2 regions of the Exiguobacterium sp. EF_C8 genome follow, and region 2 is predicted to be linked to the other one. Evidence: riboswitches for the same ligand, from Rfam matches in the RefSeq annotation. Region 2 holds a riboswitch; the other holds the start of a gene.
The links. Region 2 has a riboswitch for S-adenosylmethionine ahead of ACY2IG_RS14235 (methionine ABC transporter ATP-binding protein). Riboswitches for the same ligand answer to the same signal wherever they lie in the genome.
Positions count from the first base shown of each region.

Region 1: another riboswitch for S-adenosylmethionine. It lies ahead of ACY2IG_RS16185 (LLM class flavin-dependent oxidoreductase); the one in region 2 lies ahead of ACY2IG_RS14235 (methionine ABC transporter ATP-binding protein).

Region 1 is NZ_CM143264.1:3,063,929-3,073,254, reverse strand. Features, by position in the region: gene ACY2IG_RS16220 (NAD(P)/FAD-dependent oxidoreductase) at 1-812, opposite strand, end outside; gene ACY2IG_RS16215 (nitroreductase family protein) at 889-1,524, opposite strand; gene ACY2IG_RS16210 (nitroreductase family protein) at 1,577-2,212, opposite strand; gene ACY2IG_RS16205 (MarR family winged helix-turn-helix transcriptional regulator) at 2,214-2,669, opposite strand; gene ACY2IG_RS16200 (YczE/YyaS/YitT family protein) at 2,824-3,489, opposite strand; gene ACY2IG_RS16195 (DUF817 domain-containing protein) at 3,643-4,428, shown strand; gene ACY2IG_RS16190 (DUF975 family protein) at 4,622-5,260, shown strand; SAM riboswitch class I at 5,370-5,472, shown strand; gene ACY2IG_RS16185 (LLM class flavin-dependent oxidoreductase) at 5,548-6,600, shown strand; gene ACY2IG_RS16180 (ATP-grasp domain-containing protein) at 6,603-7,550, shown strand; gene ACY2IG_RS16175 (SRPBCC family protein) at 7,626-8,093, shown strand; gene ACY2IG_RS16170 (NUDIX domain-containing protein) at 8,318-8,698, opposite strand; gene ACY2IG_RS16165 (ABC-F family ATP-binding cassette domain-containing protein) at 8,764-9,326, opposite strand, start outside.
Region 2 is NZ_CM143264.1:2,687,167-2,696,492, reverse strand. Features, by position in the region: gene ACY2IG_RS14260 (hypothetical protein) at 1-218, opposite strand, end outside; gene ACY2IG_RS14255 (CAP domain-containing protein) at 569-1,447, shown strand; gene ACY2IG_RS14250 (GNAT family N-acetyltransferase) at 1,536-2,033, shown strand; gene ACY2IG_RS14245 (MetQ/NlpA family ABC transporter substrate-binding protein) at 2,094-2,909, opposite strand; gene ACY2IG_RS14240 (methionine ABC transporter permease) at 2,937-3,602, opposite strand; gene ACY2IG_RS14235 (methionine ABC transporter ATP-binding protein) at 3,592-4,605, opposite strand; SAM riboswitch class I at 4,690-4,794, opposite strand; gene ACY2IG_RS14230 (aminotransferase class I/II-fold pyridoxal phosphate-dependent enzyme) at 4,857-6,044, opposite strand; gene ACY2IG_RS14225 (alpha-glucosidase) at 6,193-7,803, shown strand; gene ACY2IG_RS14220 (MBL fold metallo-hydrolase) at 7,866-8,594, opposite strand; gene ACY2IG_RS14215 (SMP-30/gluconolactonase/LRE family protein) at 8,721-9,326, opposite strand, start outside.

The sequences.
Region 1 (9,326 bases), 380 kb from region 2:
CCATCTGCCGTCTCATGGACGTTTTGACCGTCCGGCATGACGAGTCCTTCTTGATATTTGCGGATGATCCGTCCGCGTGGATTCATGCAATAGGTGACGGCTTTACCATAAGGTGAGTCGTAACCGAGCTTTGTCTCGAACGTCTCCTGTAGTAATGTTCGAAATAGTGCCTCATCCGTCTCGACCCGCACTCCGAGATCAAGTCGGGTCCGCTGTGGGATGACACCAAGCGTCGCTAACTGTTGCAACGTAAAGTCTGCACCGGAACGACCTGTCGCGAACACGATCCGTCGACTTACGAAGGTTTCGTCCGCTGTTTTAATCGTAAACGCCTCCGACTTCGTGATCTGTTCGATCGTCGTTTCGAAACGAGCATCGAGTCGTGGCAATAAAGCATCCTCAAACGCCGTGAAGACGCCAACTGTCCGTGCTGTGCCTAAATGACGGACGGTCGTCTCGACCGTATGGAGACCAGCACGACGGGCGCGAATTGCGACAGCAGGTGAATGCGTCGAGTAGGTCTCGATCATATCGGCACCGTATGTACATAAAAGATTATCGACTTCTTGGAACAGTCGTCGTGTCGTCTCTTCACCGATTTTTGAGACGAGCTCTCCGCCGAATCCCATCGCATAATTGAATTTTCCTTCTGATTTTCCAAGCCCTGCAAATCCAAGATACGCATCTTCTACTGTTCGCTTGCGGATTGGTTTTCCGGCATCGAGCAGTAAGACGCATTGCCCATCTTCAACGAGCTGATGAGCAAGGAAGATTCCCGCTACACCGGCTCCGATAATCGTCACATCATACATTACAGACGCCTCCTTTTCTCTGAGTATACAAAAAAGCCGGATTCCTATAAAAGGAATCCGGACTGAGTGAGATCGCTTATTTCCATTCTGCGATGTCAGCGATTGGTAGACGAACCGATGGGTATCCTGCATCTACTGCTTTACCGATTGAAAGCAACATGACTGGGAGGTAACGCTCTTTTTCAAGACCGAATGCTTCCGCGATTTGATCTTTTTCGTAACCGCCGATTGGGTTTGTGTCGTAACCGTGCGCACGAGCGACGAGCATCAATTGCATCGAAACGAGACCTGAGTCGATCAAGATGCTGTCACGTAATGTTTCAACGTCTTCTGGACGGTAGAAACCTTTGATGGCTGGTACTTGGCGATCGCGTACTTCTTGTGGCATGAGACCTTTTTCAACAGCCATATCGTAGATTGTCTCGATGCTATCGACCGCGTTCATGTCACCGAAGACAGCGATGACAGCAGAAGATGTCTCGACTTGGACTTGGTTGAATTTCGCGAGTGGTGCAAGTGTTGCTTTTCCTTCTTCGCTATCGATGACGAGGAAACGCCATGGTTGCATGTTGACAGAAGAAGGTGCAAGTGTTGCTTCTTCAAGGATTTGTGTCATTTCTTCTTTTGAAATTTTTACGTTCGTGTCGTAGTTACGAATCGAGCGACGTCCTTTAACGATTTCCATGAAGTCCGTTGTTGTTTGAGTAGTCATAATTATTCAATCTCCCTTGTGTATGTTTTTTCTTTTTTGTGGTGTGAAAAACTTATTTCCAGTCTGCGATGTCGTTGATCGGTAGGCGAACCGATGGGTATCCTGCATCTACTGCTTTACCGATTGAAAGCAACATGACTGGGAGGTAACGCTCTTTTTCAAGACCGAATGCTTCTGCGATTTGATCTTTTTCGTAACCACCGATTGGGTTCGTATCATATCCGTGCGCACGAGCGACGAGCATCAATTGCATCGAAACGAGACCTGAGTCGATCATGATGCTATCTTTCAAATCGTTTGCTGAGATACTGCTGTACATGCCTTGGATTGCAGGTACTTGGCGATCGCGTACTTCTTGTGGCATGAGCCCTTTCGCAACAGCTGTGTCGTAGATGTTTTCGAGTTGATCGACTGCGTTCATGTCACCGAAGACAGCGATGACAGCAGAAGATGTCTCGACTTGGACTTGGTTGAATTTCGCGAGTGGTGCAAGTGTTGCTTTTCCTTCTTCGCTATCGATGACGAGGAAACGCCATGGTTGCATGTTGACGGAAGATGGTGCAAGTGTTGCTTCTTCAAGGATTTGTGTCATTTCTTCTTTTGAAATTTTTACGTTCGTGTCGTAGTTACGAATCGAGCGACGTCCTTTAACGATTTCCATGAAGTCTGTTTGAGTTTGCGTTGCCATATTAAATCGACTCCTCTTTTAGTTTAGGTAATGCGTCAGCGTTTGCTTCGATGCGCTGAATCATCTCAGCTAACGTCCGTTGTTCTTCAGCAGAGAATCCTTCGAGTAGATCCTCGAGAAACTCATCTTTTTGTTCGCGTAATTGAGCGATGCGCGTCGCCCCTTGTTCCGTTAAAGAAACAAGAATCACCCGATTGTCAGCAGCTGAACGCTCGCGAGCAATCATCCCGGTCGATTCCAGGTGCTTGAGATGACGGGTCACTGCCGCATGATCCACATTAACGCGTTTTTGTAACTCTTTTTGGCTAATCGTTTGATCGACTTGTAGTTGAGCGAGTAGATCCATTCGAGTCTGACTAAAACCATCCGTACAGAGATCGAATTTTTGAGCAATCGTCTTATTGACAGAAACGAGTGCATAGATCAACCGTCCTTTTTCAGTGCAGGAGATACTCAATCCATCACATCCTTCCCTTCGTTCGAAGAAACCTTTGACGTATCAAAGATTGATATGTAAACGAATATAACGTGTTTAATTTGATGGCGCAACTTATTTGCTTTTAACATAAAAAGAGATATCATTCACGCGGAATGATATCGAGTCAGGCGACTTAGCTAATTTGGCGTTTAGACGCTGGAATTCCTTTTGCATCGATCGCTGCAATGATCCGACGGAAATAGAACAACCAAAATTGTAGGAATGGTCCGATTAAGAAAATCGAGAGGATTGTACCGAAGAAAACAGGACCACCGAGCAACCAGCCAATGCCGCATGCCGTGACCTCCATGATCGTCCGCATCAGACGAATCGACGTTCCAAATCGCTCTGCAAGTGTCAGCGTCAACCCATCGCGTGGACCGGCTCCATATCCGACAGCAACATAAAGACCTGCCCCCATGCCGATGATGAAGATGCCGAAAATCAACCAGATCGTATTCAACCAGATCGACTCAAAAGAGGGTAAGAGATGAGAATTAAGGACAAGATTCATGAAGACACCGACGAAAATCGCGTTGACGAGTGTTCCAATTTGTGGTGTGACGCGGTCTAATGTGTACTTAACGAACACGAGTAATAGACCAACGAGCAAAATAATCGTTCCGACGGACAGTGGTGTTTTCTTTTGGAGACCGAGATGCAATACATCCCACGTCGAGACACCGAGTTCAGCCGTGATCATCATCGATGAGCCGAGAGCGAGTAAAAATAAACCGAGTAGGAAGAGTCCCCACTTTAACGTAGCGCGTAATAACCAGGAAGCACGATGACGCGTCATGTCTAACACCTCATTTCTTAAAAATAATTGATTCGTTAACTGTATCATGAGGAAAGTAGAAGAAGAAAGACGAAATTTTCCGTTTTTTCCATCTTAAGAAGGAGGGGAAGGTCGAAAGAGAAACGTATACTGAAGAAAAAAGGAGATGACAGGATGAAAGCGATCCGACACCTGATTCGTTTTACATACATAGAAGCCGTCTGTTGCGTCTTTCCCGTCATGATTTTCGCAGCGCTTGCTCTTTCACGTTATCTTCCTGCTGAACCGGTCGCTCGATACGATCTCCTGTTGCTATGGTGTCTTCTCGTCCAAATCGTCTTACTTGTCACGCGTTATGAAACGCTGGAAGAGTTCAAACTGATCTTACTCTTTCACGTGATTGGTCTAGCACTTGAACTGTTCAAAGTGAACGTTGGGTCTTGGAGTTATCCGGAACAGGCTCTAACGAAAGTGGCTGGTGTTCCTTTGTATGCAGGATTCATGTATGCAAGTGTCGCAAGTTATGTCTGTCAAGCGTTCCGAAGATTTCATTTACGCTTCACAGCATTCCCACCACCTTGGCTTGCGATCAGCGTAGGCAGTCTCGTCTATCTCAACTTCTTCACCCACCACTGGATCTTCGATGCACGCTGGCTATTGATGGTCCTCGTCGTCCTTGTCTTCTATAAGTCATGGGTTCATTTTACGATCGAGCAGACGATCTACCGGATGCCGCTCGTCCTGTCTTTTTTACTGATCGCGTTCTTTATTTGGATCGCTGAGAATATCGTGACGTTCTTTAAAGGGTGGGTCTATCCGCATCAGGAAAGAGGATGGGAAGTCGTTGATCTCGGAAAGTTGTCTTCTTGGTTCCTGCTTGTGATCATCACGGTCCTGATCGTCATCGTCGCGAAATACAAGCAACGGGATCCGGCTGTGGAGATATATCAGCGTACATAGATAAAAAACATGACATTTCGTTTGTGATGGAGCGCTTCGATGTTCAACGTTCGTTCTAACATGTGGACGACAACTTGAGCGTGTTTGGCTCAACCAGTGACGAGACGGGAAATTATTGAAAAAAGAGTGAAACATTAGAAGTTTTAAGCCGTAGAGTAAGGTGAGAACTTATTTTTCAAGGAGGACCTTACTCATGTCATCTCAATTAAAAAAAGCAGCGAAGGAGTCGCTCAGCGGTCGTTGGGGATTTGCAGTCCTAGCTTTTCTGCTGTTTAGTATTATTCAGGGTGTTCCTAATTTATTTGGATCGGATATCGATGAGCCGTCTAGTAGTATAGATCTCGTTGTATCATTGGTGTCGATTTTATTGATTCCAGTAGGAGTCGGTTGGACATGGATTGCCATGTCGATTGCTCGTGGCGAAGAAACGAAAGTGACGGATTTGTTTGAGCCATATGGTATGTTCCTGAAAGTGGTGGGGCTGGCCATTGTTCAGTTCATCTTTATCGCGCTCTGGACGTTACTCTTAATCATCCCTGGTATCATCAAGTCATTCTCTTACTTGTTGACGTACTACATCCTTCGGGATGAGCCGTCAATCGGTATTCTCGAAGCAATTACACGCTCACGGCAACTCATGGATGGACACAAGATGGAAGCATTCTTGCTCTTCTTATCGTTTATCGGTTGGGCGTTGCTTGTTATCGTTACGCTTGGTCTTGCTGTCCTATGGGTCGGACCATACTTCAGTGTCACGCTTGCCAAATTCTACGATCGTATTCGTGGGGAGCAGGCGCCAGAGCAGACATCAGATTTCGTCGCACCATACTAATTCCGAATCCCGACACTACGTCGGGATTTTTCTTTGGAATAAATCCGATAGGAAAAGACGGTTTAATGGTTGCTTTAGTTCAATGAATTCTGTACGATGAATGCAACACATCTTATCTAGAGAAGTCGAGGGACTGGCCCGAAGACACTTCAGCAACCCCGCTATGGCGGAAGGTGCTACTTCCAGGAAGGAATACCTTCTGAAGATAAGAGCGGACAGGACAAGATACCGTCGCTCTTTTCGAACTTCGAAAAGAGCGTTTTTTTTATGATAAGGGGGACGATGGAGTGGAGTATGGTTTTTGGTTACCGATTTTTGGGGGATGGTTACGTAACGTCGAGGATGAACAGATGCCAGCGACATTCGATTATGCGAAACAAGTCGCACAAACAGCTGAACGCATCGGCTTCTCGACGACGTTGATTGCGGAATTGAACTTGAACGATATCAAAGGCATCAAGGAACCGAGTCTTGAGGCATGGACAACGGCAGCGGCGATTGCTGCAACAACAGAACGCCTTGAAATCATGACAGCGGTTCGTTCCGGGTTCCATAATCCAGCGACGACGGCGAAGATGGCGGCAAACATCGATCAGTTGAGTGGAGGGCGATTTACGCTCAATGTCGTCTCAGCCTGGTGGGCAGAAGAAGCAAAACAATACAACGGTATTTTTACTGCACACGATGAACGCTATGCCCGAACGGAAGAGTTCGTCACGGTCATGAAAGGACTATGGGCAGATGCGTCACCGTACAGCTTCTCCGGCAATCACTACACGATCGAACAGGCAGAACTCCATCCGAAACCCGTCCAGCGTCCGGGGATTAAGCTCTACGCTGGTGGAGAGAGTGAAGCCGGAAAACGGACGATCGTCGAACATTGTGATGCCTACGTCATGCATGGAGGCACTGTTGAAGAAGTAGCTCATAAAATCAATGATATGAAAGTACGCCGGGAAGCGACGGGACACGCACCGCTTGAGAGCTTCGGTCTTGCTGCCTACATCATTTGTCGGGATACGGAAGAAGAAGCGCTTCTTGAGTGGCAACGCATCACGGACGTTAAGGAAGACAGCGCCGGTTATGCCGGTTATCAAGATTTCATCAGTAAATCGCAACTCGAACAACAGGTCGAACGAAATGATTATTCCGTCTCGAACCGTGGTCTGCGACCGAACTTGATCGGAACACCAGAACAGATTGCCGAACGGATTCTAGCGTTCGAAGCCGTTGGTGTCACGTTGCTCTTGTTACAATTCTCACCACAACTTGAAGAAATGGAACGCTTTGCCCGTGACGTAATGCCACTGGTCGAAGCGAAACGAAAGGTAGGTCAATAATCATGACAAAAATTCATATTCTCCACGAAAACCAAGAATGGACGGATCATCTCATCAAACGTCTCGAAGAACTCAAGTTGCCGTACGAGCAGTGGCACTTGAATGAAGGAATCGTACCGTTAGATGAACTGCCGCCAGAAGGTGTCTTTTACAGTCGTATGAGTGCGTCTTCGCATACGCGGGGGCATCGTTATGCGCCAGAGTTGACGGAAGGGGTCCTCGCTTGGTTAGAAGAGCATGACCGGACTGTCTTTAACGGAACGCGTGCGCTCCGTCTTGAAGTCAGCAAAGTTAATCAATACACAGCGTTACGTAAGGCTGGGATTCGTGTACCAAAGACAACGGCTGCTGTCGGACGTGATCAAATCGTACAAGCAGCAAAAGAAATCGGTGTTTCGTCATTCATCACGAAACATAACCGTGCCGGGAAAGGTCTCGGCGTCCAGTTATTCCATTCGATTGAAGCACTTGAAGCTTATCTCGATGGTTCGACATTCGACGAACCAGTCGATGGCATCACGTTGATTCAAGAGTACATCCAAGCACCAGAACCTTACATCACGCGGTGTGAGTTCGTAGGTGGAAAATTCGTCTATGCGGTCCGAGTCGATACGTCGGAAGGATTCGAACTTTGCCCAGCTGATGCGTGTGTGATTGATGACTTGTTTTGCCCAGTTGGTGAAGAAGCGCCGCAAACACCGATGAAGTTCCAAATCGTTGAAGGCTTCGATGATCCAATCATTGAAAAGTACGAAGCGTTCCTCCAAGCGAACCAGATCGCGGTCGCAGGTATCGAGTTCATCAAGGATGCGTCAGGTACGATCTATACGTATGACGTCAATACGAATACAAATTACAATTCGGATGCTGAGGCAGCTGCAGGACGCTACGGCATGCTCGAACTGGCAAAGTTCCTCGGAGCTGCACTTGAAACAAGCACAGTAAAATAAGAATCGGCTCCCGCCCTGTCACCGGACGTTAAAAGACCGGATGACGGGGTATTTCTATAGAAAGGGGGCGGATCTATGATTACGTGGAGAGAAGAACGACAGCTCGATATCCCTATTGAGGAAGCATGGCACTTGTTTGATCACACGCGGCTGCAACGTCTGATTCCGAACGTCGTCCAGCATGAGGTGATTGAACGAAAACCGGGTGTCGTCGGTTCGACGTATCGTCAAACGTACATGCAGGGCAACCGACTCGAAACCTACATCGTGACCGATTTAGCCTATACGAATGAGCCGGACTTTAAACAAAATACGATTGGATTCACGTTAGCTAAAATATTTAAGATTGAGATGACGTTTACGCTCAAACCACTTGGACACGCTCGTTGTCTGTTGATTTATACAGGAAAAAATGAAGGGGCAAACTTCGTTGGGAAAAGTCTCTTGTCACTCGGTGGCGAACGAGAAAACGAGAAAATTGTTCAGGGCTTGTTGCAACGTGTCGAAGAAGAGGCAGCGAAACAAAAGAAGAACAATGCATGAAAAAACGGATTCCCGCGCCTGAGAATCCGTTTTTTCATATCTTATCGATTCGTATACGATTTGTGACCACTCGGTAAAACGGATAGAGTCGACACCTTGATAACGTTCTCGTTTTCTATCGCTGGATCGAGCGATTTTGGATTATCAAAAAGCTTAGTTACCGACTACTATTTTTAAGTATAAATACGGTTATTAAATTTTCATTTAAATCAAAGATTATATCGTTACGATAGTCGACGCAAACGAGAAATCTGTGAATCATCTTGAAGCTCCTTTAATGGTCGAAACCGAACAGCTCGTAATTCTTGTTGATCAAGCGATAGTTCAGGATCGATCCCGAGTCGAGGTTCAGGACTATCTAAGACACGGCGAACGAGAAAACATGTCTCTGTTCCTTGATCCATTGAAATCTCGTAAAGTTTCCGTTCGACCGTGACGTGAAGATGCGTTTCTTCTAACACTTCTCGCACGACGGCATGCTCTTTAGTTTCACCGTTCTCGACACCTCCGCCGGGTAACGTCCAAAATGTCCGGGAAGGGGTATGTAACTCGACCATTAGAATCTGTTGCTCTTCAATCAACGCAGCGCATACGCGATGTCGCATATCGCATTCCTCCTTCAACGTGTTCAAAAAAGAGACCGAAACGACAGTTCCGGTCTCTTTTAAAATCATTGTGCGTATAACGCTGTTAATTGCTGTTGGATCGTATCGTTGTTCAAATACTCATCGTATGTCGTTTCTTTATCGACAATACCGTTTGGTGTCAACTCGATGATGCGGTTCGCAATCGTTTCGACGAACTGGTGGTCATGCGAGCTGAAGAGCATTGCGCCTTTATAAGCGATCAAACCATCGTTGAGTGCCGTGATCGATTCGAGATCCAAGTGGTTCGTTGGATCGTCGAGTACAAGGACATTAGCACCACTGAGCATCGCTTTTGAAAGCATACAACGGACTTTTTCCCCCCCAGATAAGACAGATGCTTTTTTCATGACTTCTTCTCCTGAGAAGAGCATCCGACCGAGGAATCCACGGAGGAACGTATCGCTCTCATCTGCCGGTGAATACTGACGGAGCCAATCGAGGATCGTCTTATCCGAGCCTTCGAAGAATTCCGAGTTATCTTTCGGCAAGTATGATTGGGAAGTCGTGACGCCCCATTTGAATGTACCGCTGTCCGGTTCCATCTCACCCATAAGGATTTTGAATAGTGTCGTGATCGCGATATCGC
Region 2 (9,326 bases):
ATAATAGCGAGACCAGGAATGAATTGTTTTGAGAGCAACATACCGGAACCTGGAACGAGTATTTCAAATCCAAGTCGTTGATTGAGACGAACATCTTCGTGGGCATTGGCTAAGCTAAAGGATACAGTCAAGGCGACAAGAATCATCCAGCCGGAGAATAAGTATTGTTGAATGGGTAAAAAGGCAATGGATTCATAAATGAAATACAGTAAAACCATAGGTCAGCTCCTTCATATCATTATGTTATTTGGAAATGCATTGAAAGTTTGGCTTGCGAATTTTAATAATACCGAGTCAAGATTCGGAGAGCAACTAAAATTCGCTGAGAATGAAATAAAAGAATGTTCACACATTTTAAGAAAAGGGGAATATACTTTAGTCTCTGTACTAAATGTTTTCAAGAATCGTTTAAAAGAAAGCATTTCACTAAAGGAAGAGCGTTCTCATGAAATGTGTCAGGTTTGTGGACAGAAGATGTGATTTAGACAAATGAGAGTCAATGACTGTTCGGGGGAAACAATTTCTTTTAAAATAAAGGTAATGAGATTAAAGGAGGCGAAACGACGACATGAAAAAATGGTTGATCATCGGAGTAGCAGCGATAGCCTTTTTCAGCTACGAAAACATTCCAATGGAACAGGCAGAAGCCGATTACCCGAAAAGTGGCGGCAAGCTGATTGATCGATATAGCAGTGAGTATCCCGGATATGACTGGGAAGTCAGACGGACTTCAACGGAAGAATTCGTCGCCTTAACGAAGGATGGTAAGGACTACGGAAAATATCGTTTCAAAAACGGTGTGACGACACAAGGTGCAGTATTGAATAAGGATACGGAATCCTCTTTGAAGAAAAAGGGTTGGACCGCAGTGAAATCCTATCGTAAAGGCAACACAAACTACATGCTGAATCTGGACCATGCCGCCGTTTATGAGAAGAAAGGCAACTATGTGACGTACTTCTTCGATCAACATGACGGCAATAAAGTCAAAGCGACACTTGCGATTCCGAAAGACGTCGAAGCGAAGAAAAAAGGCTTCTACGGTACATCGTCAAATGCGCTACGGACGACGGATGAGAAATTGATGCTTCGCTTGATGAACTGGGAACGCGCTGACTATAAGTTGAATCCGTTAGCACCGTACACAGCATTGAAGCCGGTCACCCGTGGTCACAGCGAAAACATGGCGAAACATAATTTCTTCTCGCATACAGATCCACAAGGTCGTGATCCGTTCGACCGGATGAAACGCGGGGGAATCACGTTCAGCTATGCTGGTGAAAACCTCTCGATGGGGTATCCGAACGTCTTTGCCGCGCATTGGGGTCTAATGAATTCACAAGGACACCGAGAAAATATTTTGAAAAAAGAGTACAAGCAAGCCGATGTCGGTGTGGCATTCCGAGACAATGCACCGTACTTCACGATTAATTTCCGAACACCTTAAGTATGTAAAAAAGAGGATGACATTTCACGATGTCGTTCTCTTTTTCATGAGATTGTTTGTTTTATACTAAAGGCAGGAGGTGGGGCGATTGGAAATCCGTCGATTGAATCCAGAAGATGCAGTACTCTATAAAGCATTGCGATTAGAAGCATTACAGAATCATCCGGAAGCGTTCGGCTCCGATTATGAAGCGGAAAAAGATCGACCGGTCGACCAGTATGCTACGCGATTTCAGAGCGAACAGGCAGCGACGTTCGGTGCCTTTCATGAAGCGCAACTCGTTGGGGTCGTCACCGTTGTCTGCTCCGAGCTAGACAAGATGCGACATCGAGCCAATTTATTTGCGATGTACGTCACTCCAAGCATCAGAAAACAGCAGGTCGGACAGCAATTGGTACAAGAGGCATTACGGGCATTAGAGGAACGTCCTTGGATCGAGCAGGTTCATCTCTCGGTCGTTCGGACGAATGAAGCCGCTAAAGCCTTGTATCGGTCGCTTGGCTTCGAATCGTACGCGATTGAACCGCGGGCGTTGAAAATCGATGGTACCTATCATGATGAAGAACTCATGTGGTATCGGTTCTAACACAAAACGACCGAAATTCAATGAGAGATGATCTCTTTTGAATTCCGGTCTTTTTTAAAATCAGTTTGCCCAATTTGGTTTGCTGAAACCTTTGAATGATTTTTCGATGACTGTGTTGAATGCATCGGATTCGACAGCTGTCTTCAGGTCTTTTGCGACTTGTGAGTCTGCATCTTTCGTTTGGACAGCAATGAGGTTCCGGTATTGCTCGTCCATCGTCTCAAGTGCTAACGCATCGAGTAAATCGAATTTCGCAGCAAGCGCGAAGTTCCCTGGAACTGCTGAGACATCAACGCTTTCGATGGCACGTGGCAGTTGCGCTGCTTCAAGCGGCTTGATGACGAGTTTCTTCGGATTTTTGACGATATCTTTCTCTGAGACGGTCAGTGGATCGACATCTGGCTTCAGTTCGATCCAGCCTTGTTCTGCCAAGAGGTTCAGCGCGCGTGCCTGGTTCGTTGGATCGTTCGGTGTCGCGACTTCAGCGCCTGTCTTGACGTCGTCAAGTGTCTTCGCCGTTTTACTATACAGTCCCATCGGTGCCGTCGGGACTGTGATGAGTCCTTTAAGGTCGAGCTTCTTTTCTTTAGAGAACGTCTTCAGGTAAATCGAGTGTTGGAATAAGTTAGCATCGATATTGCCACTACCGAGTGCGATGTTTGGTTGGATATAATCGCTGAATTCGACGATTTCGACTTTATAGCCTTTCTTTTCGAGTTGCGGTTGAATCGCTTGTTTGACCATGTCGCTATAAGGACCGCTTGTCGCCCCAATCTTGATCGTCTTGTCTTTTTCATCAGCGCTGCTGTCTCCGCATCCTGCGAGGATTCCTGCACCGAGTAAGGCTGTCGCTAAAAAGGCATATCGTTTTTTCATGATTCAACTCTCCCTTTATATGTATGATTAGCGCTTGTCTGTTTTTCGCGCTAGTTGATTGCCGAGTGCTTGAATGCTCTGGACGATGACGATGAGGACGACGATCGTCACGATCATGATGAGATTATCGTAGCGATAGTAACCGAAACGGATCGCGAGGTCACCGACACCTCCACCGCCGACGATACCAGCCATCGCCGAGAAGCCGATTAAGCTGATCGTCGTTAATGTGATGCCCTGAATGATGCCAGGGAGTGCTTCCGGTAAGAGGACACTGACGATGATCCGTAATGGTTTCGCTCCGCAGGCTTCCGCTGCTTCGATCAGACCAGGTGGAATTTCACGGAGTGATGTTTCGACGAGGCGCGCGAGAAACGGAATCGCTGCGACACTAAGGCTGACGGACGCTGCCGTCGGACCAATCGTATTATCAAGCAAGAACTTCGTTAATGGAATGAGGGCAACAAGCAAGATGATGAACGGCAAGGACCGGACGATGTTGACGACGAAGTCAAGGACACGTCGGATGGCAATGTTTTGAAAGAATAAACCGCGGTCGGTGACGAACAGGAGAATCCCGAGTGGAATCCCGACGACCAATGCGAAGGCAAGCGAAATGCCAACCATCCACGCCGTCTCACCAAGTGCCTTCAACAACTCGGGTAACATCGTTTGTATACGATCAAGCCACATCCTGAATCACCTCGAGTGTATGAAGTTCCGCCGCAAGCCAGTCGAGGGCAGGTGCGATTTGATCGGAGGATCCCGTCAAGCTGACGATTAAGACACCAAAAGCGACGTCTTGGATGTAATCGACTTTTCCGTGCAGGATGCTGACCGAGATATCGTATCGACGGATGGCTTCCGATAACGTACTTTCACCGGTCTTCTCGCCCGTGAACTGCAGGCGGATGATCTTTCCCGGTGTCGCTTGCAAGATGCGTTCCGGTAGCTCGATCTGGAGTGCCGTGTCGACGTAATGTTGTGTCACCGGATGTTTGGCTTGACTGAACAAATCGTATGTAGAGGCGACTTCGACGACTTCCCCTTGCGACATGACCGCGACACGATGGCAAATCTGTTTGACGACATCGATCTCATGCGTGATGAGGACTATCGTCAATCCGAGTCGTTCATTCAAATCTTTCAACAAATCTAAAATCTGCAGCGTCGTGACCGGATCAAGGGCAGAGGTCGCTTCGTCACATAACAAGACGGTTGGATCATTCGCGAGTGCCCGGGCAATCCCAACGCGCTGTTTTTGTCCGCCGCTCAACTGACTCGGGAAGTTCGTTTCGAATCCTTCGAGTCCGACGAGTGAGACGAGTTCACGGATCCGTTCCGGAAAATCTGCTCGTTTGACGCCAGCAGCCTTCAGTGCGAAAGCAATGTTATCTGCGACATTACGCGACTGGATCAATTGGAAATGCTGAAAGATCATTCCTGTCCGCAAACGAAGTTGACGCAAATCTGCTTTTGACATCCCACCGAGCGAGACACCGTCGACCTTGACCGTTCCTTGTGTCGGATGCTCGAGACCGTTGATCAGACGAAGTAACGTACTCTTACCGGCACCGGATTCACCGATGATCCCAAAGATTTCTCCTTTTTGAATCGTCAAATCGACATCCCGTAATGCGAAAATCGGGGTCCGGTCTCGGACGAACCGTTTCGTAATCTGTTTGAATTCAATCATTTGCTCATCTCCTTGTACAAAAAAAGTCGCTTTTTCCTAGTAGCAGAGCAACCAGAAAAAAGCGACGAAAGTGTAAGATTTCGTAACTTATCTCTCAGAATGAATCCATTCTGTAGGATGTGGCACCGTTCCTGATAGGTGGTTGCCGGACGTCGTTGGGCCTAATCCCTCGGTCGCTCTCGATAAGTAGTTATGCTGTTGGGATTTACTTTAACGGAAATGATTCCCATCTGTCAAATATTTTTTCAGAATTATTCCGCAACGGGTGTCCGGAACAGGTTGAGCGTTCCGATTCGGTCGACGGCCTCCTCTAGCCGTTCGACGTCAGCAATTAAGCTGATCCGCACGTAGCCTTCGCCGTATTCGCCGAAGAATGATCCAGGGGTAACGGCGACGTGTGCTTCGTCAAGCAGATGATCCGTGAAGCTTTGGGACGTGTATCCTTCCGGCACGGGGAGCCAGACGAAGAAGGAACCGCCCGGTCGTGGTCCGCTCCAACCGATTGCATCGAGTTTCGCGAACAATGCATCGCGTCGTGTTTCGTATAAGCTACTTAACTCACGGACACATGTTTGGTCACTCGTCAGGGCAACGGTCGCTGCATGTTGGATCGGTGTGAAGGCACTGACGTAGAGATGTTCCTGATACGTCTCGATGCTTGAGATGACGGACGGATTTCCGATCGCGAAAGCGATTCGGAAGCCAGACATGTTGAAGCGTTTCGAGAGTGAGAACAACTCGATTCCGACATCTTTCGCCCCTTCCGTCTGCAAGAAGCTTCGTGTGGGACCATCAAAGCTGATGCCACCGTAGGCTAAATCATGGACGACACAAATATCATGGGCATCCGCGAAGGCAACTGTCTGTTCGAAGGCTTCTGCTGTCGCTGTCGCACCTGTCGGATTACTCGGGTAATTGAGGAACAACATCCGGGCGCGCTCGACATCTGTCGTATCAAGTAAATCGTAATCCGGCAGGAAGTTATTTTTCTCAAGCAATGGAAGCGTAATCGGGTAAGCACCAGCAAGTGCTGCTCCAGACAGGTAATCCGGGTACCCCGGATCCGGGACGATGACACCTTCTCCAGGATTGACGATCGTTTGTGGTAAGGCGACGATTCCGGCTTTACTACCGAGAAGAATTGCGACCTCGGTTGCCGGATCGATCGTGACGCCGAATTCGTTCGCATAAAAGCTCGCGACGGCTTGCTTTAAAAAATCATGTCCACGAAATGGTGGATATTGAAGGTTTGTTGGCTCATCGATCGCCTGTTTCAAGGCGTCGAGAATATGTACGGGCGTCGTTTGATCGGGTGTTCCTTGACCAAGGGTAATGACATCATGTCCGGCAGCTTTCACAGCACCGATTCGGTTCGCAAGTTCTGCGAAAACGGGAGCAGGAAGCCGATCGATGGCGATGGATGGAGCGAAATGTTTCATGGATGTGTGCCTCCTTAGTAGTATTGTCGTCAAGGATAACGAATATTCAGTCAAAAGAAAAGAACTTTTTTGAGATTCAAAAAAATCGTCCAATAAACAGGTACAGATATGTGGAGCGGGAATAGAGAGTAGGGAGAGGAGTGAGGAGATGAAGCGAGCTAGCTGGAAAGAAGCAGTCGTCTATCAAGTCTATTGGCGCAGTTTTAAGGATTCGAATGGGGACGGCATCGGTGATTTGCGAGGTGTCATCGACAAGCTAGATTACATCGCATCGCTTGGTGTCGATATCGTCTGGTTAAATCCATGTTACCGTTCTCCAGACATCGATAATGGCTATGATATTGCCGATTATTACACGATCATGGACAAGGCGGGGACGATGGGCGATCTACAAGAGTTGATCACAGCGGCTCACGCACGCGGCTTAAAGATAATTCTTGATTTGGTCGTCAATCATACGAGTGACCAGCATGACTGGTTCCGTCAGTCGCGGGACCGAATCCACGACAAGGATGATTGGTACATCTGGAAAGATGGAACGAAAGAGACGCCTCCGAACAATTGGCGGTCGTACTTTGCGCCGAGCCCGTGGACGTGGAGTGAAGAGCGCGAACAATATTATTTCCATTCCTTTGCGAAAGAGCAACCGGACTTAAACTGGGAACAACCGGCTGTCCGGCAAGCGATCTACGACATGATGAACTGGTGGATCGCTCAAGGGATTGACGGTTTCCGGATGGACGTCATCAACTTGATCAAAAAACGTTCGCTTGAGGATGTCGTCAATCCGTTTGATCTATCGTATCTCGGGAATCAACCAGGTGTGCACGACTTCCTTCAGGAAATGCATGCGAACGTCCTTGCCGGGAAAGACTTGTTCACGGTCGGTGAGATTCCGTTCGTCGGTCCAGAAGACGGTCTGTTATATGTCAGTGAAGAACGTGAAGAACTTCGAACGCTGTTTCACTTCGAAATCGCGGACGACATGGAGGCGATGGATCTTTTACGTTTCAAGGAAATTCAGAAACGATGGTATGACGTCTTGTATCCGTTAGGCGTCAATTCACAGTTTCTCAACAACCACGATCATACGCGACAAGTGACCCGCTTCGGCAGTGAACGATACCGAGTCGAGAGTGCGAAACTACTCGGTTTGATGTTGCATACATTACCTGGCATTCCATACGTGTATCAAGGAGAAGAGATTGGGATGACGGGGATTCGCTTCTCGGATCCGTCGCTCTATCAAGACGTCGCCTTTCGCAATCGATATGAAGAGCGCGTCGCTGGCGGCGAGGATCCGGAGGTCGTACTCTCGTCAATGCAGTTACTCGCACGCGATAACTCCCGCACGCCGATGCAGTGGGACGGTACGCACGCGGCAGGCTTTACGAGTGGGAAACCGTGGTTAGCGGTCAATCCGAATTACACGGACATCAACGTCGCACAAGCAGAAGCCGATCCATCATCCGTACTTGCCTTCTACCGAGCATTGATTCAGATGCGAAAGGATCATCCAATTATGGTCTATGGTACGTATCGCGACTTAGCTCTTCATGATCCGTATCTCTACATCTATGAGCGGGAACTAGAAGGAGAAGTGTGGCGGATCGTTCTCAACGTGCATGACGAACCGATGCAAACTGCCTTCGTTTTATCACAAGATAAGTTGCTTGTGTCGAACTATCCAGATATCTCGGATGAACTACGTCCTTATGAAGCACGTGTATATCGATATACTGTTACAGAACAGAATTGAATTGCTGGACGAAAAAACATCCGCGACGTGTCAGGAACGCGTCGCGGATGTTTTTTCGTGTGTTATTTGAAAGGTGACGATTTTTTCGTCTGTAAGACTTGCGTGAATCGATCGACGGCTTGGCGCATCTCGTAACTTGGTCCAAGGATGAGGGGACCATGTCCGACGGCAAGAATATCCGGAGACAGTTCCGTTAATTGATCGGCGGAGCGAAGAGCAACGTCCGGATCCCATGTCGCAAGTGCTGGGAACGGAAATTGCCAACGGACGTCACCGGAGACAGCGAGTCCCCCTTGTGTCTGAAAGGCATCTCCGGCGATTAGCATCCGACTACCTTCATGCCAAAGAGAAATCGAACCAGGTGTATGACCTGGCGAGGCGATGACGCTGAGGCTACCGACTTGTTGACCACTTTCGAGCAATCGATCTGGACGTGTTTTGATGTTTTTCGGAATACCGCCTTTTAAGGGGGTCGTTTCGCCTTCGCGTAGCGTCTCGTCCCCACTGAGCAATGCGGCATCACGGTAACTGATGCAGACTTGAGCGAGAGGAAAGGCATTCGCAAGGAAGTCGAGCGAGCCGACATGATCGGCATGTGCGTGTGTCAGGATAATTGCGCCGAGCGGTTTTTCTTGCTTTCGAATATAGTGATAAAGCGCCTTTGCGTTGATTCCGAGTCCGGCGTCAATCAATGTCAAACTGTCTGCTTCTTCAAACAGGTAGCAATTGACCGGGAAAAAGGATGGGGTCGTCTGCAATTGGTGTAAACGTTCGATGATCGTGACACGCATCGGCTTCACTCCTTCAAAAAGTAAATAGACTTCTTCTTTAGTATCGTCTGTTTTTGAATAGGCGTCTAGACGGATTATGTGTAAAAAGAGGCACCATCTATTACTAGATGATCCCTCCCTTGCTAATTATTCAAATGTCACAGCGAAGACAGCACCGGCATGTGGTGCATCATCTCCGTTGGCAGCTGTCGTAACGAGTAAGCGATCTTCGTAAAAAATCGGACATGTCGGATTCGAGACAGGGAAGTCGACATGATCCAGTTTTTCGCCCGTCGTAAGATTCCAACGTGTGATACATGATCCGGCGTAATGTGCAATCCAAGCATGACCTTCAGCATCCTTCGTCATACCATCCGGGAATCCTTCTTCCTCTTCGAGATCAACGGCGACGCGTTTATTCGAAAGTGGGGCATCGGGAGCGTAGTCGAAGGCATAGACTTTTTTCGTTGGTGTATCGATATGATAGAGCGTCTTGCCATCTTCTGACCAGACGAGTCCATTGGAGTTCGTCAAGTCTTCGTGTAAAACATCGATGGAACCGTCATGACGCAGACGGAACAGTCCAGCTGTTTTACCGTCTTCTTCATTAATGCTACCAGCGACATATTGTCCGGTCGGATCGAGCTTACCATCGTTCATCCGATCAGAATCCGGTAATGACAATTGATGTTCGAGAGACAGATGTCCTTCCTTAAGATCGAACGTGCCAAAGCCATGTGCTGATGTGACACG